Regions from separate parts of the Paenibacillus sp. FSL R7-269 genome, predicted to be linked through region 1. Evidence: riboswitches for the same ligand, from Rfam matches in the RefSeq annotation. Region 1 holds a riboswitch; each other region holds the start of a gene.

Region 1 (7,703 bases):
TCCTTAACCAGGCTAATAAAAGAATTCGATAACGGAGGAACCGATACACGGGCAGCTTGAGGCAAGATCACCCGTCGCAGAGCCTGCTTCCGGCTCATTCCCACAGAGAACGCGGCCTCCCACTGGCCCTTGTGGATAGACAGAATAGCAGCCCGTACAATCTCCGAGGAATAGGCCCCGACACTTAGCGTGAACCCGATGACAGCGGCGATGAACGGATCAAGCACAATCCCGGCGGCGGGCAGTCCATAGAAAATAATGAACAGCTGCACCAGCAGCGGCGTTCCCCGGATCACCCAGACATAGAAACGGGCAATCAGTCTCGGAAGCCTCAAGGAGGACAGCCGGGCAAGTGCAGTAACCACCGCCAGCAGCAGCCCAAGAATAAAGGATACTACCGCAAGCGGAAGGGTAAAAGCCACCCCCGCTTTGAACAGAGGCAGCAGTGAATCGAGAAATATTTGTATTTGGCGGTCATCCATCATTTCGATACGTCAGCGCCAAAATACTTCTCGGAGATCTTAAGGTAGGTTCCGTCGCTCTTCATAGCGGTCAGCGCTTCGTTCACCGCCTGCACCAGCTCGTCATTCCCTTTCAGGAAGACTGCGGCACTATGCGAGCCTTCGGCAATCTCATCCACCTTCTTGATCTTGATATCCGGCTTCTGCTTCTTCAGGTCGAGGTAGGACAAGCCGTCATTGACGGTAGCATCGATCCGGCCGGAGGTCAGCAGATCAATCGCCTGATTGAAGCCCTCGGTGGATACGATCTCAGCACCGTTGTCTGTGGCGATTTTGCCGAGGTTGCTGGTGAGCGACTGGCCGGCTTTTTTACCCTTGAGATCAGCGAAGGTCTTAATATCCTGATTATCCTCGGGGACGATCAGCACAGCCTTGGAGACAATATACGGATCGGAGAAATCATATTTCACTTTACGCTCATCGGTAATGGAGACTTCATTGAAGATCACATCGAAGCGCTTCGCATCCATCCCGGCAAAAATCCCGTCCCACTGTGTCTCGATGAACTCCGGCTTCACACCCAGGCGCTTGGTCACTTCTTCGGCGATCTCGACATCGAAGCCCGTCAGCTTGCCGTCTGCATCATGGAAGGTGAACGGTGCATAGGTTCCTTCGGTTCCGATGCGCAGCTTGCCGCTGGCTTTGACGGCCTCAAGGCTGTTCTGCTCCCCGGAAGCTGCACCCTCTGTAGCAGCAGATGTGGGTTCAGCCCCGGTATTGCCGCCCGTTGCTGTCTTGTCCGTATTGTTGCTTCCGCAAGCCGCAGCCGTGACCATGGTCAGGAGCAGCATAATAGTTAGACTTAGTTTTTTCATTCGATGAATCCCCTCTCGTATCTTCTCTGCAAGCACCGTGTTTACCGGCAAAAAGAATCGTAACACCGGGGTGTTACCTGCGTCAACAACTTTTTCCGATTATATTCATCGGATTTGTATTGTATTGATTTTCAATAGCTTAGCTTGCCCCAATTTCTGTTCCTGCATCAGGATATCCAGAAGAGAAATCAATACAAAAAGCGACTCTCCGAGAAAAGGAGAATCGCTGCTCTATGGACTACATAAGCTCTGCTTCTATATGGGCATTACTATACGTGCATGATTTCTGGTGCTGCCTGTTCCTTAGAACGTTCAGTTCCGGAATGGCGGCCCCGGCGCAGCAGCAGTCCAAGGACCGCACCGCCAAGCGCGACAAACATCATAATGTGGAACGTATCTGCGAAGCCCTGCGATAATACGGTTTGCTTAGCCAGCAGCAACGCTTGCTGTGAAGCGCCTGCGGTACTTTTCCCGGCAGCTGCCGCCGCTTCCTGCATCTCTATGCCGCGCGCAGTTGTTCTTGCGGTCAGAATCGTAACCAGCGTCGAGACGGCCAGCGAAGTAATTACCTGCTGCATCGAGTTCGTCAGCGAGGTTACCCGGTTCACCAGATGGCTGGGTGCCTTATTGAGCAGATGCGTGTTCATTGGCATCATCATCATGCCCATTCCTGCCCCGCACATGATCAGCGGAAGGATCAGGTCCCGGCTCTGTGTGGTAAGATCTACATGCGAATACTGGAATAACGCGCCGGAGACCAGACTGAGACCGCAGACCACAAGCCAGCGCACACCGATCCGGTCGAACAGTATCCCGGCAATCGGCATCATCAGCCCGGAAGCGATCGCTTGCGGCAGCAGCGTCAGACCGGTATCAAATGCGCCGAAGCCGCGGGCCTGCTGCAGAAATTGCGGGAGCAGGAATAACGCGCCATATAAGCCGAATTGGGCAATCCACTGCACGATGATTCCTGTCGTGAAATCTACGGATTTCAGAATCCGCAGCTCCAGCAGCGGTGTCTTGGAGCGCAGCTCTGCGATGATAAAAGCGATTAGCGCCACAGCGCCCAGCAGCAATCCGATCAGCGTTTTCTCAGAGGTCCAGCTCTGCGCGCCCTGGCTAACCCCGTAGGTTAACGAAGCAAAGGCCAGCGGGCCAAGAACCATACCTAGCTTATCCATGCCGGGCACGCTGTTCTTCGCAGCATTCGGCAGCTTGCGCAGGCCAATCAGCACAGCAATGATGCCAATCGGAATATTAATGAGGAAGATCCAGCGCCAGGAATGATATTCAACCAGCCAGCCCGACAATACCGGACCAATAGCCGGTGCGAACAGGACGGGAATGCCCATAATGCCCATGACTACGCCAACCTTGCTTTTGGGAGCCAGTCTGTACACATAGGCCATCCCGACAGGGAGCACACAGCCGCCGCCCAGTCCCTGAATGACCCGGAAAACAATCAGCCATTCGGCGCTGCTTGGTGTAGCGCACAGAATCGAGCCTATCGTGAACACAATAACCGCCGTCAGGAAGACTGTCTTGGCTCCGAACCGGTCAGACAGCCAGCCTGACAGCGGAATAACTGAAGCTTGAGCCAGCATATATCCGGTAACTACCCACTGCAGCGTATGCAGATCCGTCTTGAAATCCACCACCAGCCTGGACAAAGTTACATTCATCGCCGTACTGTCCAGCACAACCATAAATACTCCTGCAATAATAGCCAGCAGCGGAACCAGAATACTGGACAGCCGGAAATCGGCTTCCTGCTTCAAGGTCTGATCCATGTCTCTTCTCCTCCTAAAGCTGTCCGCGTTCTACATTGACCTGCGGGCAGATTGTTCTATATAATGAGTGAACGGACAACTGTCCGTTAGTGCAATTCATAGTCTACGGACAATTGTCCGTGGTGTCAATTCTTTTATTTATTTTTCTGTAAATCACTGATTTATTTCTGAAAGGGGTTCTCATGAACAAGCCAGACACCGATGCTGCGCAGCTCCATCCGTCAGCTCCGCAAGCCATAGAATCCGCTCCGCCCGTGTCCGCCGATCCTTATGTCCAGCGGATTCTTGAAGCTGCCCGCCAGTTGTTCACCGAGAGCGGACTCGAGGCGGTCAGCATGTACAGCATTGCCAAGCGGGCAGGCATAGGGCAAGGCTCCCTGTACCGCCGTTTTACGGACAAGGGTGAGATCTGTTCTGCCCTGCTGAAGGGCAGCGCAGATCAATTCCTGTCCGGGCTGGAGCAGCAGGTCGCTGCCAGTGCCGGTGAAGCCCCGGCGCTCGCTCAGCTGCAGAGCAGCATTGAGCAGATTGCCGATTTCATTGAACAATATGCCGAGCTGTTGAATATGATCAAAGCCGAGTTCACCGGCAAGAAGCAGCTGACCCAGTTTGAGCATCCTTTTTTTCAGCGGCTGGGGGTGATGATGACAGAGCTGCTAGAGCGCGCTGCGGCAGGTGGTGAGATTATTGACATTGATCCGGCCTTTGCAGCCACAGCCCTAATCTCTGTCCTCAGTCCCGATCTGTACCTGTATGAGCAGAAGCGGCACCACGCCTCCAAGCTGGACATCTCCCGAGGCATCGTCACTTTGTTCGTGACCGGTCTGGCGAAGCGCTGACCGCCTGCCCTTTACAAGAGGGGAATTTGTGGTATATTAAGTAGCAATTACGAATTCAATAGCAACATTATTCACTAGGGGAGTCGGCCGACTGAGACGGAGCTTAAGCTCCGGACCCTTTGAACCTGATCTGGATCATACCAGCGGAGGGAAGTGGAGCAGAATGTATCAGTGGTTCCCGTCACAGGGCCTCAGCTGACTGTACCTTCCGCCCCATTCATTGCCTCCGGGAATGAATGGGGCTTTTTTGTGCTCCGTACAGTATCTATACCAATTCCAAGGAGGCTTCGTACATAGTCTTATGATCAATATTAGCAATCTGTCCTATGTCTTCGGGACCGGTTCGTCCCGGACACCCGTATTCTCAGGGCTATCCATGGATGTGAAGCGCGGCGAATTCATTTCTATCGTAGGCGGAAGCGGATGCGGCAAAAGCACTTTGTTCAAAATCATCGCCGGTCTGCTGGAGCCGGGCAGCGGCAGGATCACGCTTAACGGAGCTGATTCAGCAACAGCAGCGAAAAGACTGGGTAGCGTGGCCTACATGCCGCAGCAGGATCTCCTCCTGCCTTGGCGCACCGTATTGGACAATTGTCTGTTGCCCTGGGAGCTTAAGCGCAGCCGTCCCAAAGCAGCCGCTATTGCCGAGATCCGTACCCTGCTACACCGTTTCGGCCTTGACGAGACCGAAGGGGCTTATCCGCAGGAGCTGTCCGGCGGGATGCGCCAACGTGTGGCGGTCCTCCGCACTGTGGCGGCCGGGAATGACCTGCTGCTGCTCGATGAGCCGTTCGGGGCGCTCGATGCCATTACGAAGCGTTCGCTGCAGCGTTGGCTGCTGGAGTTATGGGCGGAGCTAGACAAGACGGTGCTATTCATCACCCATGACTTGGAGGAGGCGCTCTTGCTCAGTGACAGAATCTATCTAATGACTGGCCGAGAGGACGGCGGGATACAGGAATTCTCAGCCGGTCTCCCTCGTCCGCGTCATCACAGTCTGCACTATGAACCGCAGTTCGCCGCCCTGCGCCAGGAATTGGAGCTGAAGTTATATGAGAACCGCCGCTCTTAGAAGATTGCTCCAGCATTACGGTCCGGCGGCCCTGCTCGCCCTGCTGGCGTTTGCGGTCTGGGAGTCAGTAGCCCGGCTGGGCCTGGTTCCTCCCTTCATCCTTCCGGCTCCGTCTGCGATCTGCATGGCTGTGCTGGAGGAACGCCGCTTGTTATTCGCGGTACATCTGCCTGCTACACTGCTTGAGGTGCTCACAGGCTTCGCAATTTCTGTGGTCTGCGGCAGCCTGCTGGGCATCGCCATGCACCTGTTCAGTCCGCTGGCCAAGGCGCTGTACCCGCTGCTGATTATCAGCCAGACGGTTCCGCTGATCGCCCTCTCGCCTCTGTTCATCATGTGGTTCGGCTACACCTTGTGGAGCAAGGTCGCCGTTGTCTTCCTGACCGCTTTCTTCCCGGTGGTCATCGGCACCTATGACGGCTTGTCTAAGAACACGGACGCCTACCGGGAGCTGCTGCTTACGTACGGCGCGAACCGTTGGCAGATTCTCGGGAAGGTGGGCGTTCCGCTGGCCTTGCCTTCTTTTTTCTCCGGACTGAAGCTGTCGGCTGTGTACTGTGTGATCGGTGCAACGATTGGGGAATGGCTTGGGGGCAGCCAAGGGCTGGGCTATTTCAGCCGCAGAATGGCAGGGAATCTGCAGAGCGCCAAGATGTTCGCTGCTGTTGTCTTATTATCCGTACTCGGTATCCTGCTGTTTCTGGCAGTCGCCGCGCTGGAGAAGATTATTTTGAAGAAAAGAGGACGTTATTCATGACTACTATCCGCTATACCCGTTATCTGCACAATGCAATTTCAAGGCCAGCCATGCTGCTGTCCGCATTGCTCCTCTGTATGCTGCCTGTACTGGCAGGCTGCGCCAATACGAATAGTCCCGCGGCCTCCGGCTCTTCAACTGGTACTACTGCCACTTCTGAGGCTGGGGCCGGGACTGGAGCTGAAGGCGCAGCCCATAAGCTGACGATTATGCTCGACTGGTATCCCAATGCTGTCCACTCCTTTTTGTATGCGGCAGAGGCTGAAGGTTATTTCGCGGAGGAGGGCCTTGAGGTTGAGATTCAGATGCCGGCCGATACCAATGATGCGCTGAAGCTTGTTGCTGCGGGGAAGGTAGATCTGGCACTCAGTTATCAGCCGCAGGTGCTGATGGCACGGGGCGAGCAGATTCCAGTCAAGTCGATCGCTGCGCTGGTGCGCCACCCGCTGAATCATCTCATGGTATCCGCAGACAGCGGCATTACCCGCCCGGGAGAGCTGTCAGGCAAGCAAGCCGGATATTCCTCCGTTCCGTTATATGAAGCGATGCTGAAGACGATGGTGAAAAGCGACGGCGGGGACCCTTCATCCCTCAAGCTGGTGGATGTCGGCTTTGATCTGATTCCTGCTCTCTCCACCGGACGGGTGGATGGAATTATGGGCGGGTTCATCAATCATGAGCAGCTGATTCTGGAGCAGCAAGGCCATCCGGTCCGCTCCTTCAATCCCGTAGATTACGGGGTCCCGGATTATTATGAGCTGGTACTGGCCGCCAGTGAGCAGGGACTGCAGGATTCGCAGGGCTTTTATCAGAAATTCGTGGATGCCATCAGAAAAGGCCAGCAGTATGTAGCCGATCACCCGGATGAAGCACTGAAGCTGCTGCTTGCCCATCAGGAGGACACCGCGACGCTGGATGAAGCGATTGAACAGCGCAGTCTGGAGATCCTGCTGCCACTGATGGATGCTGACTCCCAGCCCTTCGGCTATCAGGATGAGGCTACATGGGAGAAAGTTAACCAATGGCTGAGCGAGAACGGACTGCTGGCGCAGGAAGTGGATGTTAAGAATGCTTTTATTAATTTCTAAATTATACCTTCAGGAGGAATTCATATGTCTTATCTGTCCAAAGTACGCCAGTCGAACCCGCTGGTGCATAATATCACGAATATCGTAGTCGCTAACTTCACAGCGAACGGGCTGCTGGCTCTGGGAGCCTCGCCGTTCATGGCCGATGCCATTGAAGAAGTAGCGGATGTAGCCGCCATGTCCGGGGCGGTTGTACTGAACATCGGCACACTGAATGAAGCCGCCATTGCTTCCATGATCGAGGCTGGAAAGGCTGCGAACAGTCACCATGTGCCGCTAGTGCTTGATCCCGTTGGAGCCGGGGCTACCGCCTACCGCACGGACGTTACGGCTAAGCTGCTGAGTGAGCTTCAGCTTACTGCGCTGCGCGGCAATGTGGCCGAGGTTGCCAATGTGGCCGGGGAGAGCTGGGCAAGCAAAGGCGTGGATGCCGGAGCAGGCGAAGGCGATGTAGTCGCTCTAGCCGTTAAAGCGGCGCAGAAGCTGAACTGCGTCGTGATTATCACCGGCAAGGAAGACATCATTACGGACGGAAAGCGCACTTACATTGCCAGCAACGGGCACTCCATCCTGACCCGGGTAACCGGAACCGGCTGTCTGCTAAGTGCTGTGGTGGGTGCATTCCTTGCCGTAAGCGGCGGGGAGGTACTTAAGGCGGCTGCCGAGGCCCTCTCCTTCTACGGCGTGGCAGCAGAGCTTGCTGCTGAGGAGGCTGAAGCCCAAGGTCCCGGCAGCTTCCAGACCTTGTTCCTGAATCAATTGTCACTGGTGACCCCGGAGCAATACAGCAGCCGCTCACGGCTGAAGCTGCTCGAAGCCTA
Region 2 (7,703 bases), on a different contig from region 1:
CCGTACTTCTCCAGGTAAGGGAACAGGAGATTCTCCTTGCGGCTGTAGTGCTTGTCGAGATCCAGCAGCAGACTCAGGTCCTCCAGCAGTTTGAAAATAATCTCATCGCTGGCGTTCTTCTTGAACTTATCCGCATGCAGCTCCAGCCGGAAGTTGACCAGACGCTCGATCTCGCGGTTCTCCAGCTTGAACGTATGCACGGGATGACCGGGCTGCTCCTCGGGCTTAGAAGAACGGTGAATTTGTTCAATCGAGCCTTTGAAAATCGCCGTATGCACGGAGCAGAGGCGCTGTACTTCCTCTACCGGAATGCCTTCCTCGGTCATTAGGGAGTGCTCCATGGCGGAGATTTCCTCCACCGTAACATCGCCTACCGCCTCTTCAAATCGTGCCTTAACCTCCTCCACGCTTTTGCCCGCATGCAGCTCCTTGATGATCTCTCTCAGCATAGCCTGGCGGCGTGTCTGTTCCGGAATATCGACCTCGCGGTTATTAATCAGTTCGCTCATCGTAATCTCTCCTTCTATTCTATAATCTCGAAACCATGCTGCTGAAAGGCCAGCCGAACGGTTTCTAGCTCTATTTTCTTTAATTTCATTCCTTTGGACAGGGTCATGAATCGTCCTGCAGTCTGCAGCATTCCAGGCTTTGCAATATCACGAAAACCCAGCTCCACCATGATCTCAACAATTTCCGGGTGCCTAGTTACCAGCTCAAAGACCGATTCATCCAGCTTCAACGCTTTGCTCATCCTTTTGCACACCTCACTAATGAGAATTCTTCTCAGGCAATAGCTTAGCATAGGGTACAGAGGTGAATTGTGATTGTAATCACTAACTATAAAAAGACTATCCCCGCAAGCCTTTCAGCTTGGGAGATAGCCTGAGAATGTTACGATTCCGCTGTATTAGCAGCTAAGTTAGAGTGATTTGCTCCATCTATGGGAATTACGGATATCATGCGAAATCCACATGCTGCAGAACTTAGGACCACACATCGAACAGAAATGCGCCTGCTTCGCCCCCTCCGCCGGCAGGGTCTCGTCATGATACGCGAGCGCTCTTTCCGGGTCGAGGGAAAGATGGAACTGGTCGCGCCAGCGGAACTCGAACCGCGCCTTGGACAGCGCATCGTCACGGTCCTGCGCTCCCGGATGTCCCTTGGCAAGGTCTGCAGCATGTGCAGCAATTTTGTAGGTAATGACGCCTTCGCGCACATCATTCTTGTCAGGCAGGCCTAAATGCTCCTTAGGGGTAACGTAACACAGCATCGCCGTGCCGAGCCCCCCGATCATCGCGGCTCCGATGGCCGAAGTGATGTGATCATAGCCGGGTGCAATATCCGTAGTCAGCGGCCCAAGCGTATAGAAAGGAGCTTCCCGGCAAATCTCAAGCTGCTTGTCCATATTCTCCTTAATCTTGTGCAGCGGCACATGCCCCGGACCTTCAACCATGACCTGAACATCGTGCTTCCAGGCTAGTAGGGTCAGTTCTCCCAGCGTCTCCAGCTCGGCGAACTGAGCTTCGTCATTGGCGTCGGCGATTGAGCCGGGACGCAGGCCATCCCCAAGTGAGAAGGCCACATCATACGTCTTCATAATCTCACATATATCTTCGAAGTGTGTGTACAGGAAGTTCTCCTGCTGATGAGCCAGGCACCAGGCGGCCATAATCGATCCGCCCCGGGATACGATGCCAGTCATTCTCCGGGCAGTCAGCGGAATATAGCGCCGCAGCACCCCTGCATGAATGGTGAAGTAATCCACTCCCTGCTCCGCCTGTTCAATCAACGTGTCACGATAGAGCTCCCAGGTTAAGTCCTCGGCAATGCCGTTCACCTTCTCCAGCGCCTGGTATAAGGGCACTGTACCGACCGGCACAGGAGAATTGCGGATAATCCACTCCCGGGTGGTATGGATCTTGGAACCGGTGGAGAGATCCATAATGGTGTCAGCCCCCCAGCGGGTCGCCCACCGCATCTTCTCCACTTCCTCTTCTATAGAAGAAGTGACCGCAGAATTTCCGATGTTCGCATTGATCTTCACCAGGAAGCTACGGCCGATAATCATCGGCTCACTCTCCGGGTGATTTATATTGGCCGGGATAATGGCACGGCCCGCTGCCACTTCATCCCGTACGAACTCCGGCCGGGTATTCTCGCGGATCGCAATATACTCCATTTCCGGCGTTATAATCCCTTGCCTTGCATAATGTAGTTGAGTTACATTACCGCCTGTATAGGCCCGCTGGGGATTCCTGCGCAGTCCTGGACAAGCTTCGGCGGCAGCCCCTTGTCTGCGGATTCCGTTATCCTCCGGCTGGACGGCTCTTCCGGTGTATTCCTCCGAATCGCCACGCTCCGCAATCCAGCTTGAACGGTGCGGCGGCAGCCCCCTCCGAATGTCAGTCTCTTCCGCGGCATCCGTGTAAATACCGCTTGTGTCATAGACACGCAGCGGAGCATTCTCCTCTTCCCCGGCAACGCCTTCGGTTCTGCTAAGGCTGATCTCACGCATCGGAACTTGGATATCCGGGCGTGAGCCCTCCACATACACTTTACGGCTTGCGGGGAATCCGGAAAGATCCACCTCTTCGTTTTTACCCATTCCTGTCATTTCAATCTCCTCCTCTTCGCTCTGTACACTCATCAGATAAGAGGTCACGCAGCAGATTGAGCTGAAGAATCTATAGATTCCTGCAAGTCAAAAAGCCGCTCCACCTGGAGCGGCTTTATTAAAGAAACAGCCAAATAAGACTGTACTCAAAAAAGGTCCGACTCCACTTTCCTACGCTGGTATGATCCAGATCAGGTTCAAGGGTCCGGAAATTCAATTTTCCCGTCTCAGCCTATTCAGGCTCCCCTAGTGGGTATCTTATCTAATTAAGTACATTTTACCTGTGCGGGTAATTGTTGTAAACCCGTTATTTGTCCAGCGATTCGCTCCAGTCGTGCACAATTGTGCCTTCCAGGAACTTCTCGGCATCCATAGCGGCCATACAGCCGGTTCCCGCTGCCGATATCGCTTGGCGGTAACGGGTGTCCTGCACATCGCCGCAGGCGAATACACCCGGGATGTTGGTCTCGGTGGTACCCGGATTCACCACGATATAGCCATTAGCATCCGTATTGATCTGCCCGCCCAAGAAGGCTGTGTTCGGTGTGTGTCCAATCGCTACGAACACACCGTCTGCCTCTACCAGCTCTGTCAGACCTGTCTCATTATTAAGCACCGTAAGACCCTTCACTCCGGTCTCTCCTACCGTTACTTCTACCGGTGTGCGGTTCAAGGCCCAGGTTACCTTGCTGTTGTCACGCGCCCGGTCCTGCATGATCTTCGAGGCCCGCAGCTCGGGACGGCGGTGAACCAGCGTTACGCTGGAAGCAAAACGGGTCAGGAAGCTGGCTTCCTCCATGGCAGAGTCACCTCCGCCGACGACGACAATCTTTTTATTACGGAAAAAGAAGCCGTCACAGGTCGCACAGGTGCTGACCCCACGGCCCACATTCTCCTGCTCGCCCGGGATGCCCAGATATCTTGCAGAGGCCCCGGTTGAAATAATGACTGACTCCGCTTCCAGTACACCCATTCCGTCCACTGTTACCTTGAACGGACGCTGTGAGAAGTCCACCGACTCCACCCAGCCGTTCTTGAATTCAGCGCCGAAGCGTTCTGCCTGCTTGCGCATATTGTCCATCAGGTCCGGACCCAGAATCCCTTCAGGGAAGCCTGGAAAGTTCTCCACTTCTGTTGTCGTTGTCAGTTGTCCCCCAGGCTGCAAGCCTTCAATTACCAGCGGGCTCAGGTTCGCACGCGCCAGATAAATGGCAGCAGTCAGCCCGGCCGGGCCTGTTCCGATTACAATCGTTTTGTACATTACATTGGCCTCCTTACAAGTAGATGTTCTTACAACAGCAATTGCTTCAAATACGGGTAGTGGACGGCGTTAAGCCGCCGGTTCCGGGCAGTATCCCCTTGGGTCCGGGAGCAGCCGCAGGCTCCTGCTCTTCACCCGGCGAGCTGCCGGCTTCATTCAGGTTCTCCCCGATCAGCCGCTGGAGGCTGAACAATGCTGCCTCCTGCAGGCGGTCCTCCTGCAGCGGCTCCTGCTCCAGAACTCCGCGCAGCACCTCTGACATCTCCTCGTCCTCAATCCAGCGAAGCGCCTCGGTCACCTGGAGCTTCGTAGCGGAATCGCCGTAGCGCAGCGCCCAGAAGAACGAGGCGCGCAGCAGCGGATTATTCCGCACTTCTTCAGTGAACCTGCCTGTATTGCCCTTCCACTGCTTCAGCTGCTCCTGGAAGGGCAGCTGATAATTATAGCTGACAGTAGGCATAGGATGTCCTTCTGCACGGGCCTGCTGGAGCTGGGACAGGAAGAACGCAGGGACAGCGGAAGCTGGGTCCAGCTTGGCTGCCTGTCTCCAGCAGCGCAGCGCCTCATCAAGTCTTCCGCTATTGCTTGCCGCCGCTGCACAATAATGATACAGCCCGGCGTCTCCGGCGACCTCCTCGTCCTTCAGCAGACGGCGGAAATGGCTGTAAGCGGCGGTGTGCCGGCCCAGGATACCCATGGTTGTGGCCATTTTGAATACATGCTCCTGATGGAACGGCACCGTTGCTTCAAGCATCCCCAGCAGCGTCTCAAGCTGCCCCTTGTCCCCTGCATACTGCAGGAAGATGGCCATATTGCACAGAGCGTGCAGATTGCCAGGGTCCTGCTTGAGCACTTCATTCAGACATTCCTTCGCCTTGGCGAACCGGCCCATATAGAAATGGGCGAGTGCCAGATTATTATGCGCAGCCAAAAAATCCGGGGTGCTTGCAATGATCTCCTCCAGCAGCTCTACAGCCTGAGGGAACTTGCCTTCCTCCAGCAGACTTCGCGCCTGGTCATGCTCTACGACTCCCTCACGGCTGCGGATACGCACCAGCGGAGCAGGCCGGTTCAGCTCATATTGCAGCAGCTCCATCAGTTCTTCGGATTCGGTCATGAACTCGCCGTCAGCATCCTCTTCCAAGTAGGTGACCAGCGAACGCTCCGCCTCTTCAAAGCTTTCCATATTAGCGAAGTTATTAGCCATATAGAAATGGCATTCCGTCATAGCAGGGTCGATCTTCTCCAGAACATGGATAAGAATCTCGTTAGATGCGGTATAATTGCCCATCTCAGATAATATACCCGCCATATTGCAATGATTCACCGGATTATCCGGCTCATATTCAACAGCTTTGCGAAAATTTCTTAATGCCTTATCATATTGAAAGCGGTCCAGCGACCGAACGGCTCTTTCAAAGAAAAAATTGGCATCCAGAGTGACCGGAATGATGTTACTGTTCTCCGCGACATTCTCTGAAGTTCTCTCAATCATGGAAGCAAGGCACCTCCCTTTTGTCAGCTTCCCTAGCCTTACCTGTTCGTTTCCATTTATGGTCTCGGCTGTCTTCTTCACACAGTATACCACATGTGGCAACGAGATTCTCAATCTCAAGAGAGTGCTAACGGGAGTGAAAAGATTGGAAAAATACAGCCTTAGGGCCTGCTCACATCTCATTCACAAAAAAGACGCGGGAGTTAAATCCCCGCGTCTCTGAATAGCTTATCTATGGAACCGCCCTCGATGATAATGCGCGTGGCCTCCGCCAGCATGGGGGCTACCGAGAGCACTGCGAATCTGCTGGAATGCTCGTCCGGCAGGGCAATGGAATCGGTAATGACAATCTCGTCGATATTGGGATGGTCCATCCGCGCAAGCGCATCTCCGGAGAACAGTCCGTGTGTAGCACAGACGATGCTGTTCCGCGCCCCCCGCTCCTTCAGGCCCTCCACCACATTGACGATAGTCGTTCCGGTATCAATAAGATCCTCGATAATGATCGGCGTCCTGCCTTCCACATCACCAATGACATGGGTGATCACCGATTCATTATGAGCCGGACGCTTCTTAATCATGATGGCGAACGGCGAATCCAGGCGGCTGGCCAGCTTCTCCGCCATGGATGCGCGTCCCGCATCCGGGGAGACCACGACCAGATCGGTAAGACCCTTCACCTTCAGATAACCGCTGATCAGATCAAGCGCGGTCAGATGATCGACCGGAATATTGAAGAATCCCTGTATGGCTGCGGCATGCAGATCAATGGTAATTACGCGCGTTGCACCGGCGGTGGTCAGCACATCGGCGACCATTTTGGCCGAGATTGGTTCACGCGGTGCTGATTTGCGCTCCTGCCGGGCGTACCCGTAATAAGGAACGATAATGTTCACCGTTCTGGCCGATGCGCGCTTGGCGGCATCAATCATGACCAGCAGCTCAACAAACAGCTCGTTAATCGGATGAGCCAGGGATTGCACCAAAAATACGTCGCAGTTCCGGATGCTCTCTTCATAATGCACATAAATCTCGCCGCTTTTGAAACGGGTCAGCTTGATCTGGCCAAGCGGCGCACCAAGGCGCTCCGCAATATCAGCGGCAAGCTTCGGATTCGACGAACCGGAAAAAATCCGTAATTGATGATGCATAGTACCCTCCTGGGATTATAATTTATAATGCTAACGGCACATTGGTACGGCGGCGTCCTTCAAAAACGGCCAGCTCGCGGAAGCCGGTGCGCCAGAGCATGTCCCGGGCCTCTGGTAAGCCGTCTCCCAGCTTCATGGGATCATGCGCATCAGAGCCAACCGTGAGCGGAATGCCCAGCTCCAGCGCCTGAACAAGAACATGCTCTGCCGGGAACATCTCGGCGCACGGCTTGGTCAGCCCGGAAGCATTCAGCTCCATGGCGATTCCGCTGCGGGCGATGACCTTCAGCGTATCCAGCTCAAGCGCTCTGGCCTCCGCCAGGTCCTCCGGCGTCCGGGGGCCGTAACCGAACCTTTTGATGACGTCCATATGTCCTATAATATCATATAATCCCGATAACGCCGACTTCTGTACAGCATCATAATAACGGCGGTATACCGCCATTACATCCCGGCCTTCCCAGCCATGGGTCTGCCGGTGGTCGGTAATGTCCCATTCTCCCAGGAAATGCACCGAACCAATCAGGTAATCCCACGGATAGGGTGCCAAAAGCTCGCGGATCTGTTCCTCATACCCCTCAATATAATCCGCCTCCAGCCCGACCCGCAGCTCAATCGTGCCCCGGTAGCGCTCCTTCAGCGACAGGCATTCCTCCACATATCGCGGAAGCTCCGCAAGAGGCATAGCCATCTCGGGATAGTAGCGGTCCGGGTCGACATGGATAAGCGGCAGATGATCCGACAGCCCGAGCTGCTCAAGCCCCAGAGCGATGCCCCGCTGCACATACTCCTCCAGCTTCCCGACCGCATGGCCGCAGCGTTCATGATGGGTATGATAATCGATGTGCATGCTGAAAGTTCCTCCTAATCCCGACGCGGCCGTTCATGGCGGGCGCTCAGCTCTTCCAGAATCTCATCCAGCGGAAGCTTGCGCTCCTGCAGCAGCACGAGCAGGTGATAGATCAGATCGCTGACCTCCAGGCGAAGCTCAGCATTATCTTTGTTTTTGGCGGCAATGATCGTCTCGGAGGCTTCCTCACCGACCTTCTTCAGGATCTTGTCCACGCCCTTGTCGAACAGATAGGTGGTATACGCTCCCTCCGGACGGTTCACCTCACGCTCGGCAATGACACGCTCCAGCTCACCGAGTACCGCAAATCGGCCGCTCTCTGCTTCAGCAGC
Region 3 (7,703 bases), on a different contig from region 1:
TTTTCTCGCGCTGGGTACGATTATCGGGTCCATGAAGCGGGTGGATACGGCGAGCGGGGTGAGCAATGTGCTCTATATGGGGCTGGCGGTGGCCGGGGGTATGTGGATGCCTCTCGACATTATGCCTAAGCTGATGCAGAAGATCGGGCACTGGCTGCCGTCCTACAATTATGGAGATGGAGCCTGGGCGATTGTAGCGGGAGGTTCCCCGTCGTGGAAGGCTGTGCTGCTGCTGCTCGGTTACCTGGCCGTATTTATGTTATTATCGGTCTATATAAGGCGAAAACAGGAAGCGGTGTAATGTACAATGGCTAGTAAGCAGTTCCGGTTCTTTCCGCAAAAATTCGGCTTCTTCCCCTACATCTGGCTGATCTATCTGGTGTTCCCGATTCTTAACCTTCAGGGGTATAGCGGGGTCAAGCTGATGGCGGGTTATGGGCTGGTCCTGCTGTTCCTGGTGACGTACCGTCAGCTCTACTGGACGGAGGGTAGAACGTACACGGCCTGGATGGGAGTGCAGCTGCTGATTATTGTCGTGCTAACCGTAGTCTATAGCCCCTACAACATGTATATGGGCTTCTTCTCCAGTAACTTTATTGGCTGGTATACTGATACGCGCCAATTCAGACGGGCTCTTGCGGTGTTCACCGCTGTGCTGGCCGGACTGGGCCTATTCTACCTGCCGCAGGTGTATGGCCCGGATATCCTTTTCATGCTGCCATTTGCGATAATGATGCTGATCACGCCCTTCGGCATCCGCTCCATTAACCGGCGGCGGGTGCTGGAGAAGGAGCTGGACCAGGCTAACGAGCAGATCAAGGAAATGATCAAGCGCGAGGAACGGATGCGCATCGCCCGTGATCTGCATGACACGATGGGGCATACCCTGTCGCTTATTACCTTGAAGAGCCAGCTTGTTGAGAAAATGGTGGTGAAGAATCCCGAGCGGGCACAGGCGGAAGCCCGTGAGATCCAGCGGACCTCGCGGGCCGCGCTGCGCCAGGTCCGGGAGCTGGTCTCTGAGATGCGTGCAGTCTCAGTTGCCGAAGAGCTGGCTGAGGCGGCGGAGATGCTGCGCAGCGCGGAGATCGCGCTTGAGGTAGAGGGAGATGCAGCGCTGCCGGGTGTATCCGATCTGACGCAGAATATTCTCAGCCTCTGCATCAAGGAGGGGATTACCAACATCGTTAAGCATAGCCGTGCGGACCAATGCCGGATTAGCATCGTAATGACACCCGGCGAGGTACAGATCACACTGGAGGATAACGGCATAGGGGTAGAAGCGAGCGGTTCAGGGGGGACGGAGCGCCGGGACGGCAACGGCATGAAGGGGATGGGCGAGCGGCTGGCCCTGATTGACGGCTCGCTGACGCTGGCTCCGGGACCCGGCGGGGGAACCCGGCTAACGGTGGTTACACCAAGAGTAGTGAAGGATGGAAAGGGTGGGGAAACAGCATGATCAGGATCATAATTGCCGAGGATCAGCGGCTGCTGCGCGGCGCGATGGCATCGCTGCTCGATCTGGAGGATGATATTGAGGTGGCGGGCGAAGCCGGGGACGGGGCGGAGGCGCTGGCCCTGATCGAACGTGTCCAGCCGGATGTATGCCTGATGGATATTGAAATGCCGCTGATGAGCGGCCTGGAGGTGGCGGAGATACTGAAATCGTGGGGTTGTGCCACCAAGATTATTATCCTGACCACCTTCGCCCGTCCCGGCTATTTCGAGCGCGGAGTGAAGGCCGGAATTCAGGGGTATCTGCTGAAGGATGAGCCGGTGGATAAGCTGGCGGATGCCATTCGCCGCGTGATGGGCGGAGGCCGTGAGGTCTCGCCCGAGCTGGTCTTCGGCAGCCTGCGCGAAGAGAACCCCCTCTCCGACCGGGAGCGGGAGATTCTGAAGCTGGCCGCAGCGGGCCGCAGCGCCGGTGAGATCGCTGCGGCGCTCCACCTTTCCTACGGTACTGTCCGCAACTACATCTCGGAGATCCTCAGCAAGCTTGCGGTCAAGACCCGGATCGAAGCGGTGCGGCTGGCAGAGGACAAGGGCTGGATGTAGGACGGCCTGGGGTACTCTGTACAACTAAATCATCTGATGTACCGCCGAATCTCTATATAGCTGTATTTGGTGCAATTAAACTAACTGTTTATCCTGGATTTCACCCCTTTGGGGCTAACTTAGTTGTACCAATTGCAGCTACAGAAGACAAACTATGTTTTTGGCTGCTTTTAATCGCACGTAATACAGCTATGGGTGGAATGGTTAGCTCAATTGTATTTTATACAACAGATGTTCCCTGAATCCGCAGCAAATCCGATTCTGTTGTACTCTGTACAGCAGAAATCTGCGAAAGTGGTATTTTTGGGCAAATATACAAAATCTGCTGTACGAAATACAGCAGAAGTGAATTTTGTCCGGAATATTGAAGATTCTATTGCACTAAATACAATCAGGCAGAGTTATGCTGCTACAGGCAAGGCAGTGCCGAGTCACGAGGGCTGTTGTTATGTATAGCAGGGGGCGCCACGCCACCTTTCCTGCTAAGTCACCAGCGCAGCAACCCCTCTTAACTCTGGCTCTTCGCCTGCTCCTCGCGCATCCACTGGGAGAGCTGACGCCGCATCCGAAGGAACTCCGGCGAATCGGCGATCTCTTCACGGCGCGGGCGCGGGAAAGGGACCTCCACGGTGTGGAGGACGGAGCCGGGACGCCCCGAGAAAACATAGATGCGGGTGGAGAGCAGCAACGCCTCTTCGATGTTATGGGTGATGAACAGCACGGAGCGGCGGTTCTCCTCCCACAGCTCCAGCAGCCAGCGCTGCATCTGCTCGCGGGTCAGCGCGTCGAGTGCGCTGAACGGCTCATCGAGCAGCATCAGCTCCTGCGGCGCGAGCATGGCCCGCAGAAAGGCGGCCCGCTGCTGCATGCCGCCGGACAGCATGTGCGGGTAGGCCCGCTCGAAGCCGCCCAGGCCGATCTTCGCCAGCCAGTGGCGCGCAGTCTCGCGGGCCTCCCGCTTGGGGGCGCCTTGCAGCTCGCCGCCAAGCAGAACGTTGTCGAGCGTGCTGCGCCACGGGAACAGCGCGGGCTGCTGCGGCATATAGCTGATCTTGCCGCGCTGCCCGGTCACCGGGAGGCCGTTCATGCTCACCGTTCCGGTATCCGGCAGTGTAAGGCCGCCGATAATATGGAACAGCGTGCTTTTGCCGCAGCCGGACGGGCCGACAATGGAGACGAATTCCTGCGGCTCCACGGTCAGGGACACCTGATTCAGCACCTGCGTCTCCCGGCGGCGGTGCGTGAACGATTTGGAGATGCCGCTGACTTCGAGCGCAGGCGGCACACTCTGAGTGCGCAGGCGTCCGTCTCCGTCCGCCTTCTCCAGTTCAATCCTCGTAAGCTCAGACAATTCGCCCAGCCTCCCTCTGTTCATTATGGTTACTTCTGTTGTGGATGATCCTTCTGTACACATTAAGCATCCTTACGCGGCTTCCAGCGCACCAGCCATCTCTCCAGCAGGGCAATGAGCGCGAATAATACGAGACTCAGCAGCACGATGATGGCGATGGCCACGAACATCCGGTCCGCACGGTAAGAGGACTTTTGCAGCAGCATATAGTAGCCGATTCCCTTGTCGGCGCCGATCCATTCGGCCACGACTGCGCCCATCACCGCATAGGTGGCCGAGATTTTGAGCCCGGAGAACAGGGAGGGCAGGGAGCCGGGAAGCTCCAGCCGGGTGAAGATCTGCCACTTGCCCGCACCGGCCATCTTCATATAATTCATCATCACCCGGTCGCTTTGGGCCAGTCCGCCCATGGCTGCAACAGCTACGGGGAAGAAGCAGACGAGGGTGATCAGGATGATTTTGGGCAGCAGGCCGAACCCGAACCAGATCAGCAGCAGCGGGGCAAGCGCAATAGAAGGCACATTCTGGCTGAGGATCAGGAGCGGATAGAGCGCTCTCTTGAGCCAGGGCAGCAGATGCAGCAGCAAGGCGGTGAGCAGGCCAATGCCTGTGCCGACAGGGAAGCCGATCAGGGTCAGCCGCAGCGTAGCAGCGGTGTGCTCCCAGATCCCGGAGGCGTTGTTCTTCGACTCACGCGCGATATCCGCAGGGCTGGGCAGCTGGTAAGCCGGGATGTCGAACACCATGACCGATAGCTGCCATATCCCGACAAAAAAGAGGACCGCCACAAGGGGCGGCCACACTAGCTTCCAGGTGCTTCTCACGGCCGGTATTTCTCCGTCAGCTTATCCATGCTGATGCCGCCCGGATTATGGGCGATCTTGATCTGTGAGATCACACTCGGACTGCCGGAAGCGATCAGCGCCTCATGCATGTCACGCACAATATCCAACAGATCGGACAGCTCACCTTCCATCGTGGTCTCCAGCGGATTCACCTGATGCTTCACGCCTGACTTCTGAATGACCTCAATGGCCTTGTCCACGTATGGGATAGAATCCTCGTTGTTCGGTGTCTTCGGAATGACCTGAATGCTCAGCAATGTATTAGCCATGATGAATCCTTCCTCTCCAAGTTAAGTATAAGATTCCCGCCATGCGGGTTCATTATGATTCCGGCAAAAATTCATTCGTAAACGTACTCTCCGCATCCAGCGGCTTATCCAGCAGCTTCAGGCCGTACATCCAGTCGGCGTAATTCTTCCAGATCTCAAGCTTCTGCTCACCCCAGCGCGGGGCGTCGTCCTTGTATTTCGGGCTAAGCCATTTCTGGCTGGCCAGCACCAGCTTGGGGTCCAGATCAGGTACAGCATCCGACAGGACCGTCGCGGCTTCTTCCGGGTTATCGATAGCGTACTGATATCCCTTGGACGTAGCCTTAAGGAAGGCCTTCACCACTTCAGGATGCTCGGCGATCTCCTTCTCGCTGGTGGTCAGCACCGGGGTGTAGTAATCGAGCTGCGGAGCGTAATCCTTCAGATACAGCATATCCAGCGGCTCCCCGCGCAGCTCGGCTTCTACGCCGGTCCAGGCATAGAAGATCCAGGCGAAGTCAATATCCCGCTTCACGGCTGTGAAAAAGTCCGCTTCACCGATATTCACCAGCTTCACCTTGGAGACATCCCCGCCTTCGGGGTCCATGATGGCTTTCATGGCAGCCTGCTCCGCAGGGGAGCCCCAGCCTCCGTAGGTTTTGCCTTCGAAATCCTTCGGCGTCTTAATGTTGCGGTCCTTCGGAGCCGCGAAACCGGAGGTATTATGCTGAATGATTGCAGCGATCGACACCAGCGGTACATCCTGCAGACGGGCCAGGGTCAGCGCCTCTTGGGCACTGATGCCGAACTGGGCTTCACCGGAAGTGACCATCGTATCAGATCCGGCAGCGCCAGGCTGTACAATCTGCACGTCAAGACCTTCCTCCGCGTAATAGCCCAGCTCCTTGGCGGCATACAGGCCGGTATGATTGGTGTTCGGCGTCCAGTCCAGGGCAATCTTGACCGGGGTCAGCACCTTAGGTGCATCCGTGGGTGCGGCTGCGGTTGCATCAGGTGCAGCCGTGCTGTTCCCGGCAGCAGGGGCGCTGGCTCCCGCATTCCCGCTGTTGTTCCCGCCGCCACATCCCGCTACAGTGAGCAGCAGCATGGAGCTGAGCAGTAGTGTGACTGTTTTTTTGACTCCCATTTCTCTTTCTCTCTCCTTCCAGCAACCCCTAGTCTTCAGAGCTTACAGAAACCTTATTCCTGTACATCCTTAGAATCAAAAAAGCGTCCCGATGATCGGGACGCCAGTGACTTGCGTGAGGGGACTTCAGCTTCAGTACTGCTTAAGGCACTGTGCCGAATGAAGATTCCTACGCTGGCATTATCCAGATCAGGTATAAGGGTCAGTATCTTGTGGGATACAATCTCAGCCGGCCAATTCCAGCACCCCTGGTTCTATAAAGTTCACGGGTATTGCTATGTTCTTACGGTGTATTATAGACGGCAGCTTCGCCGTTGTCCACCCTCTGTATCTTAATCCCTCGTATAATGCCGCTTCTTGCGGCGGCTGCGGATACCGTTCCAGAGCTCTCTCAGCGTTAAGCCGACACTGACGGTGATCCCCGAGAAGGTCAGGAACAGAGCGAGATACTCGAACGCGGAGTACTCCAGCATTTTGCTCCAGTCGATCTGGCCCTTCAGATCCTCGATTACCTGATTCATCCCGTAGATTCCGCTGATGACCGTAAATACCGTGAGCACCATCAGGAGCGTATCCCGCCGTTTGGCCTGGAATTTGTCCTGATACTGGAATAGGTCATTCAGGGTCATTTTCACCTCATCGAACAAGGCATCATTGCCATACACCTTACGCAGCTGAAAAAAAATCTCACGCCCCTGCGACTGCGAAATCAGCTCCAGGAAGTAGAATTTGGCCGAGAATTTGTTGATCAGGAAGATCAGATTCTCGATCTCGTCGTTATCGTGGTTGATGCGCAGTCGGGAGTGGAGGTTGGCGAGCTTCAGCAGTACGATTTTATGAAAAATACTCAGCAGCATTCCGTAATAATACTCGCCGTACATCTGGCTGATCAGGCCTGCGGCAATCGCAGGCGTAGCCCGGCTCACGCAGCAGAAGGTCTGCTCATTGGTCATATAATAGGTGTCCGGCCCCCAGCGGCTATAGCAATGCTCCCGGGTGTACTGCTTGATATAGTCCGGATCACTCGCACTCATGTAGGGGGTGCCGTCAATGTTCAGACCGTCCACCTGGGAGGCCCGGTAGAGCATTTCAACACTGATCTCTTCCTCATCCTCCTGGAGATTAACGCCGTAGAAGGCCTGCACCAGCATCCGTTCATCGACGAAGAAGGGCAGGGTCTCGAAATAATTGCCATTCGTCTCCGCAGGATCGAGATACGGCTCAAGCCCCGCTGCCAGATGCCTGAACACGAAATCCTCCACCCGGGCAAAAGACTTCTTATGACAATGAATGAAAGTATGCTCATCCTGAACACTGACATCCTCCAGATTGCGGAACCGGTCGGCGAATTCCAGCACCATGCTGAAGGGGAGGTTCTCCTCCTCAATAGCCACTCTTACCGTCAGGAAGCCCAGCTCGAACGGGCAGAGGAACACATCGGTCGAGAGCACGCGGAAGGGAACCGTCCGAAAGGGCATTTGCAGCCCGCACAGCAGATCATTGGCCCGGGAAAAGCGGCGAAAGGAATCCTTGTCCTTCTCACGCGGAAACAAGACATGGGCGGCAAACGGAAGATAGCTTCGCTCCATTTTCTCATGGGATACACAGTGATTCTCCCCGTAATAAGCATGCTCCAGTTCCTTGTTCTCCAGAAAAAAACGCGTAAATCCATCCTCCTGCAGACTCTCAATCAGCTCTTGATCGACTTCCGCCTTAATTGAAAAGGGGAAAATGAATTGCAGCAAGGCGGTATGCAGAGTGGGCTCAGAATGCAGTTCAGCCATGTGTGGGTTCCATCCTTATTCACAGAATATGGACCTTGTCAGCTATAATTACCCGATTCTCCAGGCTGTCACGCTCAGCACGAATAACAGTGCGGCAAAAGCGGCCAAAAGTCCCGAGGTCTGGGCGATCTGCAGATGATCCATGGACCAGCCGGTCAGCAGCGGCAGCACCGCGCCGCCAATTCCGCCGGAGGCGATCATAATGCTGGGCGTCGATTCTTCTGCGCCGGGCAGGAGCTTGCTGGAGAAGACCAGCGCGATCGAGAAGAT
Region 4 (7,703 bases), on a different contig from region 1:
TCGCGTGTGGACAGTGAGATGCCGGAGCGCGGCAGGAATAGGCGGTACGCCAGGATGATCTGCACCAGCGCACGGTCGGTAACATCGCTTGCGGGGTTGAATTCGCCTAAGTAAGGCCGGAATCTGGGAGTAGACAGGCCGATTTCGCATTCCGGGTACTTGTCCTGCAGATACCTCGCGTGCAGGGCCGTTGCCAGCGCCTCCTGGCGCCATTCGTACATGCCGAGCAAGGCTCCGATATTTATTGAACGAAAGCCAGCTTGACAGCCCCGTTCGGGAGCATCCAGCCGGTTGCGGTAGACGCGTTTGGGTCCTTTTACATGCAGCGCACGATAAGTCTCCTGGTGGTAGACCTCCTGATAGAGCGTTAAGCCGTCCACGCCGGCTTCTCTGAGTTCTGCATATTCAGCTGTCGAGAGCGGATTCACTTCAATGCTGACGGAGGAAAAATAGCGGCGCAGCACATTCACGCAGTCCCTCACATAACCGGCCGGACTATCCCTCCGGGATTCTCCGGTCAGGATCAGAATGTGGCGCAGGCCCGTGGCTGCGATGGTCTCTGCTTCCCGGGCGACCTCCTCCAGCGTCAGTTTTTTGCGCGGAAAATCATACATAGAACTGAAGCTGCAATACGTGCAGTGATTCACGCAAAAATCTGCAAGATACATCGGGGTAAACAGCTGCATCACATGGCCGAAATGCGTACGCGTTAACCGGTGCGCCTTCTGCGCCATCTCCTCCAGATAAGGCTCCGCTGCCGGTGACAACAAGGCCATTAGCCCTTCTTCATCCACCTGCTCTGCACGAAGCGCGCGCTTCACATCCTCTGCCGTATACCGGCTCCATAGCGTCCCGTAAGGAAGCTGTTCCAACCGGGTCATCGTCTCATAAAAGCTCATAGCCGTTCCTCTCCTCCCTAATCCATCTGTCAGGCCAAGAACCCGGTCAACGGTGAAGAGGCTGCCGCCGTCTCCTCCACAGGCCCCAGTCCGGCGAGATAAGCTTTGCGCCCTGCGGATACCGCTTCACGAAAAGCTTCTGCCATCAGCAGCGGATCTGAGGCGGTAGCAATCGCTGTATTAAGCAGGACCGCTGCGGCCCCCATCTCCATCGCCTCAGCCGCCTCGGATGGTCTGCCGATTCCGGCATCCACGATCACCGGCAGATCCATCTCGGAGATCAGAATCCGGATCAGCTCCTTGGTCTGCAGCCCGCGGTTGGACCCGATCGGCGCTCCCAGCGGCATTACGGCTGCGGCCCCCGCTGCCTTCAGCCGCAGAGCGGCGGACAGATCAGGACTCATGTACGGAAGCACCACGAAGCCCTCTGCTGCAAGGATCTCGGTCGCCCGGATGGTCTCCATGTTATCCGGCAGCAAATATTTCTGGTCGTTGATGACCTCAATCTTCACCCAGTTCCCCAGTCCCGCCGATCTCGCCAGCCGGGCAATCCGTACTGCTTCCTCTGCGGTGCGCGCACCAGAGGTATTAGGCAGTAAGGTCATATGGGAAGGAATATGGCTGACAATATTGTCACTGCTCTCCGGGTCCACCCGGCGCAGGGCAACGGTAATGACCTGTGAGCCTGATCGCGTAATCACCTTGGGAATGAGGGTGTTACGGCTGTATTTTCCGGTGCCAATGAACAGTCTGCTGGTTAGAGTCACTCCGCCAATCATCAATGGATCTTGCATATTAACGCCTCCTGGGGTAAGTCTTCGTGTTTAGCCTCCGCCTACAAAATGAACCAGCTCCACCCGGTCCCCTTCGCTGAGCAGTGTGTCTCCGTAAGCCTCTCTGCCGGCAAGCTCACCGTTCAGCTCGACAATCACCAGCTTACCGGCCCACTCAGGCCGGGCCAGCAGATCCGCCAGTGTCCGGCAGCTCTCTTCGAACCTCTGTGGCATCCCGTTAACGGTCACAATCATGCCTGTTCACCTCCTGCTGTGCCCTCTACTTGATCCATATCATGCATTACAAGACTGCTCTGCCGCCCTGTGAACCGCTTCCCTGTAGGCCAAGGCCGCTCCCATCGGGTCTGGAGCTCCGCAGATTCCCGACATGACAGCAATGCCAGCCGCCCCTTGGGCCAGCACCGCTCCGGCATTGCCCGGGGTAATCCCTCCGAGCGCAATCAGCGGTATGCGGCACCAGCGGACAGCCTCTGCCAGCTGCTCCAGTCCCCGTGCCTGCTGTCCGGGCTTGCAAGCCGTAGGGAACACATGCCCGTAGAGGCAGAAGTCTGCTCCCTGCCTTCCAGCCTCCGCCGCCACTTCCGGCGAGTGTACCGATCTGCCGATCCGCAGGCCCGGTGCAAGGCCGCGTACTGCGGCTGGCGGAAGGCTATGCCAGGCTAACTGTACACCTCCTGCCCCGGCGGCCAGGGCAACATCGATCCGGTCATTAATGACCAGCTTCGAAGGCGGCACCCCGGCCTGAAGCATCTGCTGCGCTGCCGCCAGCAGTTCCCGGGCGGACATGGCTTTTTCCCGGAGATGGATATAATCCACCATAGAATGCACCGCCACGGCCCATTCAGCCAGCGCTTCAGGCTGCAGCCGCCCGTCCGAGACCGCATGAATCTCGTACAATACCCTTCTCCTCCTGTCTGTTCCAGCTCAATCTACACCACAACACAACACAAAAAAGACCGCTCCCCGTAAAGGAAGCAGTCTGGAATAGAAGCTGGAATACCGGTACTCACCGTGTACCCCCGCTGCAATATTCGTTCTCCACTTCCCTACGCTGGTATAAACCAGATCAGGTTCAAAGGGTCCGGACAACTACGCCCGTCTCAGCCTTGCGGCACCCCTAGTGATCGTTCTATGCTATTGTTTGGCCTTGCTTTTTGTATATTAGCATATTATTCCTGTCAGGGCTATACCTGCCTCGTCTCTCGTCTCACAAAAGCCAGCCTCCCGGCTGGCTTCTCCACATTTGCTAAGCAAATAGTGTATTAGTATGGTCACGCTGCTTCTTATCCGTTGACAACCTCGCCGCCGTTCACATGCATCACCTGTCCGCTCACATAGGAGGAATCGTCCGAGGCCAGGTATACATAAGCCGGTGCCAGCTCTTCAGGCTGTCCCGGGCGCTTCATCGGCTGGGTGCCGCCGAACTCACTGACCTTCTTCGCGTCAAAGGTGGACGGAATCAGCGGGGTCCAGATTGGTCCGGGCGCTACCGCATTCACGCGGATGCCCTTATCGGCCAGATTCATCGACAGCGAACGGGTGAAGCTGAGAATCGCTCCCTTGGTGGACGAATAGTCCAGCAGCTGCGGGCTGCCGCGATACGCCGTGATGGAGGTGGTGTTAATGATCGTAGAGCCTTTTGTAAGATGAGGCATGGCTGCTTTGGTCAGATAGAACATGGAGAAAATATTCGTCCGGAACGTACGCTCCAGCTGCTCCGCTGAGATGTCCTCAATATGGTCCTGCGGATGCTGCTCCGCCGCATTGTTGATCAGGATGTCGAGCTTACCGAGTCCTTCAACGGTTTGACGAATCAGGCTTTGACAGAAGCATTCGTCCCCGATGTCCCCGGCGATCAGAATGCATTTTCTGCCCTCTTGTTCCACCTGGCGCTTGGTCTCTTCCGCATCCTCATGCTCGTTCAAATAGGAGATTACCACATCCGCGCCCTCCTTGGCAAAATGAACGGCAACCGCACGCCCGATCCCGCTATCGCCTCCCGTAATGAGCGCGGCCTTGCCCAGCAGCTTGCCTGCTGCCTTGTACGCCGGTGTCTCAAACTCCGGGAGCGGGTTCATCTCACTCTCAATTCCGGGGCGTTGATCCTGTACCTGCGGCGGCAGGGTTTTAACAGGTTGTTTGTTAGTGTCTGGCATAATCCATTCTCCTTTCGCTATCCACAGTAATGTTGATTGATCATGTTAGCATGGCTTAAGGTCTGGTGTTTATGCATCAGGCAGTGTGCCTGCTTGGCTGTACGTTATGTTACTTACCACACCTGGCAGCCGCCCAAACAGCCAATCTTCATTCACCGGCACCTATAGCGGAACGATAGTCCGGTAAGCAACGAACGTTTCCAAAAAGAATATTATCTATATCCGCCAGGGGGAATGTCCTATACTTTGTGAGGAACGACAACTACCTTTAACTGAAGGGACGCTACTATCATGGGGAATGAGCGCATCTTGCTGACGAACGGAACTGTAATCGATGGAACCGGACGGCCGCCGCTGCATCATACAAGCATTGAGATTGTTAATGGCCGCTTCGGCACCATAACACAACATAGTAATATTCACGGGAGAACCGGGTATGACTCCGCAACAACAGTGATCGACCTAGAGGGTCTGTTCATTGTGCCGGGGTTTATTCACACCCATGCCCATACCAGCTTCAAGTACATACAGAATAAGCCGCTGCACGGATATCATACGGAATATTTGGCCGCGTGCCTTGCAGAAGGAATGACTACGATCCGCGATGAAGGAATGACTACGGCAGCATCGATTGACGATGTAGTCACTCAGACGCAGCAATTGGAGAGCGGTGCTTTTCCCAGAATTCTTACATCCGGCAAGGTATTCACTGCTCCAGGCGGTTACGGTGGTCAGGAGCCTATCGGGGTAGGGAGTGCGGATGAGGCGCGGCTTAAGGTCCGTGAAGTCTTGGGACAAGGAATACATTTCATCAAAACAGCGCTGGAAGACGGCTACGATTCCGCCACCGCCGGACTCCCCCAGCTGAATCAGGAGATTCTCGAAGCGATCTGCCAGGAGGCCCGAAGCATGGGCGCTTACGTATCTGCTCATGTTACAAGTGCACGCAATCTTCAGATTCTGGTGGATGCAGGGATCAGTGATGCTGCGCATATGGTCTACGACCGGCTGGACGATCAACTGATCCGGCAAATGGTGAGCGTGAGCATCCGTATCGTCCCCACGCTCACCGTACTCCAGATGTTCCAGGACAAATTCGGTGCGCCGCTGCTGGAGCAAGGGCTGGATAATGTCCGGAGATTTATTCAGGCAGGCGGGGAGATTGGACTGGGGGATGATTTTATCGAAGAAGCTCCTCCGTGGTACAGAGCCGGTATGCCGTGGAAGGAGATCCAGCTGTTAGGCCAAGCCGGCCTCTCCCCGATGCAGATTATTATGGCCGCCACTTCATCCGGTGCCAAGATCTGTAGGCTGGATCATGAACTCGGTACCATTGAGACAGGCAAGAGGGCCGATCTGTTGGTCGTCGGGGGAGATCCGCTGGCGGATATTAACAACCTGCGTCAGGTCAACTGGGTAATGAAAGACGGCAAGATCGTATCGAAGTCATACTAACAGGAGGTTTACAAAATGAATGCAAGAATCATACTATCTCCTGTCACCCCGGACGATATCGATTTCATCACAGATCTGGAAACTAACAACTCGCTCTGGCCCTTCGAGGATATGATTCCAACCGACAAGGAGGCAGTCCGGAAGACTGTGGAGGAACGAATCCATAGCGATTGGCACAAACAATTCGTGATCCGGCTCGCCTCCCCGGAAGCAACCCCTGTAGGGGAAGTGCATATACACTGGTATGTAAAAGAGCGCGAGAGCTGGGAGCTGGGCTACAGCCTTTTCCCTGAATACCGGGGGCAAGGCTACTGCACTGAAGCAGCGCAGCTGGCCTTGAAGCTTGCTTTTGAAGAATGGAAGGCCCACAGAGTCGTGGCTATGTGCAATGAATACAATACCTCATCCATCCAGGTGCTGGACAGGTTAGGCATGGTCCGCGAAGGCGTATTCCGGGAAGAAATACACTGGAACAACCAGTGGGTCAACCAATACTTTTATGCAATGCTGGACCGGGAGTACCTGGGGCGTAACGGGATATAGATCTATGCAGAGCAGCAATGCTGATCCTAATGCTATTCACAACGCCCCTTAGAAGAGAGCAGCCCTTCATTCAGAATTCTATTCATCTTCTTTTACGATTACATCCAGAACCCTGCCTGCTCCCGTAACCTTCGTTGATGTATTCAGAATAGCCTGAGTAACCGTTGTCCCTCCATCCAGCTCCATCTTAAGTCCTGATGCAGAGGCAGCGGTCTTGACCGTGCGTATGGAGCCTTTTTGCAGGTGGAGGTTGGGGCCATCGGCTTCAATGTTCACGTCTCCGAAATTGCCATTAAGTGTCACTACGAGCCCGGCTGCAATGCCGGATGGCAGATCAATATCTGTGAACCCGGCTCCGGTACCCTCCCCCTCCTCCAGAATCACACTAGATTGTACCGACACCGTCTTCACCGATGTTGCACCTTCAGTTACCAGGCGGGCAGTTCCACTCTTCTTCTGCACAATCACTTGGTTCAAGGTTGTGTTCTTGAGCTGCACTGAGGGATCTCCGCTTCCCTGTATGATGACCTTGCCCAACACTTCAACACTGTCCAAGTCCACCTCTCCGTTGCCAATTCCCTCTTCCAAGACCAGGTCTCCAAATATCTTAAGATTCTGCAGCAGCACATCATAGCCGGATACGGTGACATTGTTATAGTATTTGATGGCTCCCGGCTCAAAGCTTCCCAGCCCCTCAGAACGGCTGATATTTACACTCTGCAAGCCGCCGCTTGTGACGTTGTAGTAATCCAGCAGTGCAATCGCTTCGGCCCGGGTCATCGCTTGTTTTGGAGCAAACCGTCCGTCCGGGTATCCCCTCATTCCTCCGGCGTTAATCATAGCAGCGACATCGGCTTGGCTCCAGCCTGCAATCTGATCCTTATCGCTGAACCGGGATAATACCTCCGTGCTCCCCGTCTCATAATACAGCATTCTGCTCACCATAATCGCCGCCTCCTGGCGCAGAACGGGATCGCCCGGACGAATCGTGCCTCCGTAACCCTTGATGATGCCCGCTTCGAGTGCTTTAGAGATTTCTTCGTATGCCCAGTCCGTCTTAGGCAGATCGCTGAAATCAGCCTTCCCCTTGCTCTCCGCCGTTAGCCCGGCCAACCTGTTCATTAACGCGATAAATTCCGCTCTAGTGATCGCCTGATCCGGCCGCACTGACCCGTCCGCGAATCCCGTCAGCCATCCCTTTTCAAGCCAGCGGCTAATCGGCTTCTGCGCCCAGTGTCCTTCATAATCGGTTGCCGCATACATAAGCCCGCCTGAACCCAGCAGCAAGCCCAGACTTAGCCCCACCGTTACTAATTTCCTTCCTATCATTACTGCGCACGCTCCTATGTATGTGATGGAAATAGCCCTGGAGGCAGAAGCCTCCAGAGCTGTTAGCGCCACACTGCCCATCCGGCAGCAGGCTATTTAGATAATTGTGTTGTACACCATGAAAAAGATCATGACGACCAGCGAGACCATCAGCAGCAGACTCATGGTACGGATCTTGGCAGTCTCCGCAGAGACATCACGGTTCTCTCTCATGCCTGCCGCAGCGAGGCGCAAGGGCTTGGTCATAATCCCGCCGAACGCGAACATAGCCAGCAGAAGCACCGTAACAATGATCATCCAAGGTACAGAATACTCGCCCTTAGTCATCATGTAGCCGCCGGTCAGCAGCTGAATCACCAGCCCGTATTGGGCAAAGCGGTTGAATCCGCCGATTGCACTGAGCGTGCCTTCCTTCGCCGGGGAGGACAGCTTAGCCGTCCCGCTTAAGATAAACGGCAGCACCAGATAGAAGCCAAGTGCCAGCGTCCCGATCATATGCAGAAAAAAGAAAACATGACCCATCGTAA

What was found. Region 1 has a riboswitch for thiamine pyrophosphate ahead of C162_RS11175 (ABC transporter ATP-binding protein). Riboswitches for the same ligand answer to the same signal wherever they lie in the genome.
Region 2: another riboswitch for thiamine pyrophosphate. It lies ahead of thiC (phosphomethylpyrimidine synthase ThiC); the one in region 1 lies ahead of C162_RS11175 (ABC transporter ATP-binding protein).
Region 3: another riboswitch for thiamine pyrophosphate. It lies ahead of C162_RS32635 (ABC transporter substrate-binding protein); the one in region 1 lies ahead of C162_RS11175 (ABC transporter ATP-binding protein).
Region 4: another riboswitch for thiamine pyrophosphate. It lies ahead of C162_RS17265 (thiamine phosphate synthase); the one in region 1 lies ahead of C162_RS11175 (ABC transporter ATP-binding protein).

What each region holds. Positions count from the first base shown of each region.
Region 1 covers NZ_ASPS01000021.1:120,686-128,388, forward strand. Annotated here, with positions in the region: gene C162_RS11155 (amino acid ABC transporter permease) at 1-482, opposite strand, end outside; gene C162_RS11160 (amino acid ABC transporter substrate-binding protein) at 482-1,336, opposite strand; gene C162_RS11165 (DHA2 family efflux MFS transporter permease subunit) at 1,606-3,126, opposite strand; gene C162_RS34305 (TetR/AcrR family transcriptional regulator) at 3,309-3,965, shown strand; TPP riboswitch at 4,032-4,134, shown strand; gene C162_RS11175 (ABC transporter ATP-binding protein) at 4,267-5,037, shown strand; gene C162_RS11180 (ABC transporter permease) at 5,018-5,794, shown strand; gene C162_RS11185 (ABC transporter substrate-binding protein) at 5,791-6,882, shown strand; gene thiM (hydroxyethylthiazole kinase) at 6,907-7,703, shown strand, end outside.
Region 2 covers NZ_ASPS01000001.1:16,237-23,939, reverse strand. Annotated here, with positions in the region: gene C162_RS00155 (DUF438 domain-containing protein) at 1-509, opposite strand, end outside; gene C162_RS00150 (DUF1858 domain-containing protein) at 524-751, opposite strand; gene thiC (phosphomethylpyrimidine synthase ThiC) at 920-2,614, opposite strand; TPP riboswitch at 2,766-2,872, opposite strand; gene trxB (thioredoxin-disulfide reductase) at 2,922-3,875, opposite strand; gene C162_RS00135 (tetratricopeptide repeat protein) at 3,922-5,370, opposite strand; gene C162_RS00130 (ribose-phosphate diphosphokinase) at 5,574-6,521, opposite strand; gene hisJ (histidinol-phosphatase HisJ) at 6,544-7,371, opposite strand; gene hisIE (bifunctional phosphoribosyl-AMP cyclohydrolase/phosphoribosyl-ATP diphosphatase HisIE) at 7,386-7,703, opposite strand, start outside.
Region 3 covers NZ_ASPS01000144.1:4,180-11,882, forward strand. Annotated here, with positions in the region: gene C162_RS32605 (ABC transporter permease) at 1-301, shown strand, start outside; gene C162_RS32610 (sensor histidine kinase) at 308-1,459, shown strand; gene C162_RS32615 (response regulator transcription factor) at 1,456-2,058, shown strand; gene C162_RS32620 (ABC transporter ATP-binding protein) at 2,567-3,433, opposite strand; gene C162_RS32625 (ABC transporter permease) at 3,472-4,233, opposite strand; gene C162_RS32630 (thiamine-binding protein) at 4,230-4,523, opposite strand; gene C162_RS32635 (ABC transporter substrate-binding protein) at 4,576-5,649, opposite strand; TPP riboswitch at 5,799-5,909, opposite strand; gene C162_RS32640 (hypothetical protein) at 5,982-7,433, opposite strand; gene C162_RS32645 (MFS transporter) at 7,482-7,703, opposite strand, start outside.
Region 4 covers NZ_ASPS01000035.1:5,553-13,255, reverse strand. Annotated here, with positions in the region: gene thiH (2-iminoacetate synthase ThiH) at 1-899, opposite strand, end outside; gene C162_RS17275 (thiazole synthase) at 929-1,693, opposite strand; gene thiS (sulfur carrier protein ThiS) at 1,724-1,927, opposite strand; gene C162_RS17265 (thiamine phosphate synthase) at 1,967-2,590, opposite strand; TPP riboswitch at 2,720-2,822, opposite strand; gene C162_RS17260 (SDR family oxidoreductase) at 2,977-3,849, opposite strand; gene C162_RS17255 (amidohydrolase family protein) at 4,141-5,304, shown strand; gene C162_RS17250 (GNAT family N-acetyltransferase) at 5,320-5,847, shown strand; gene C162_RS17245 (S-layer homology domain-containing protein) at 5,926-7,176, opposite strand; gene C162_RS17240 (hypothetical protein) at 7,273-7,698, opposite strand.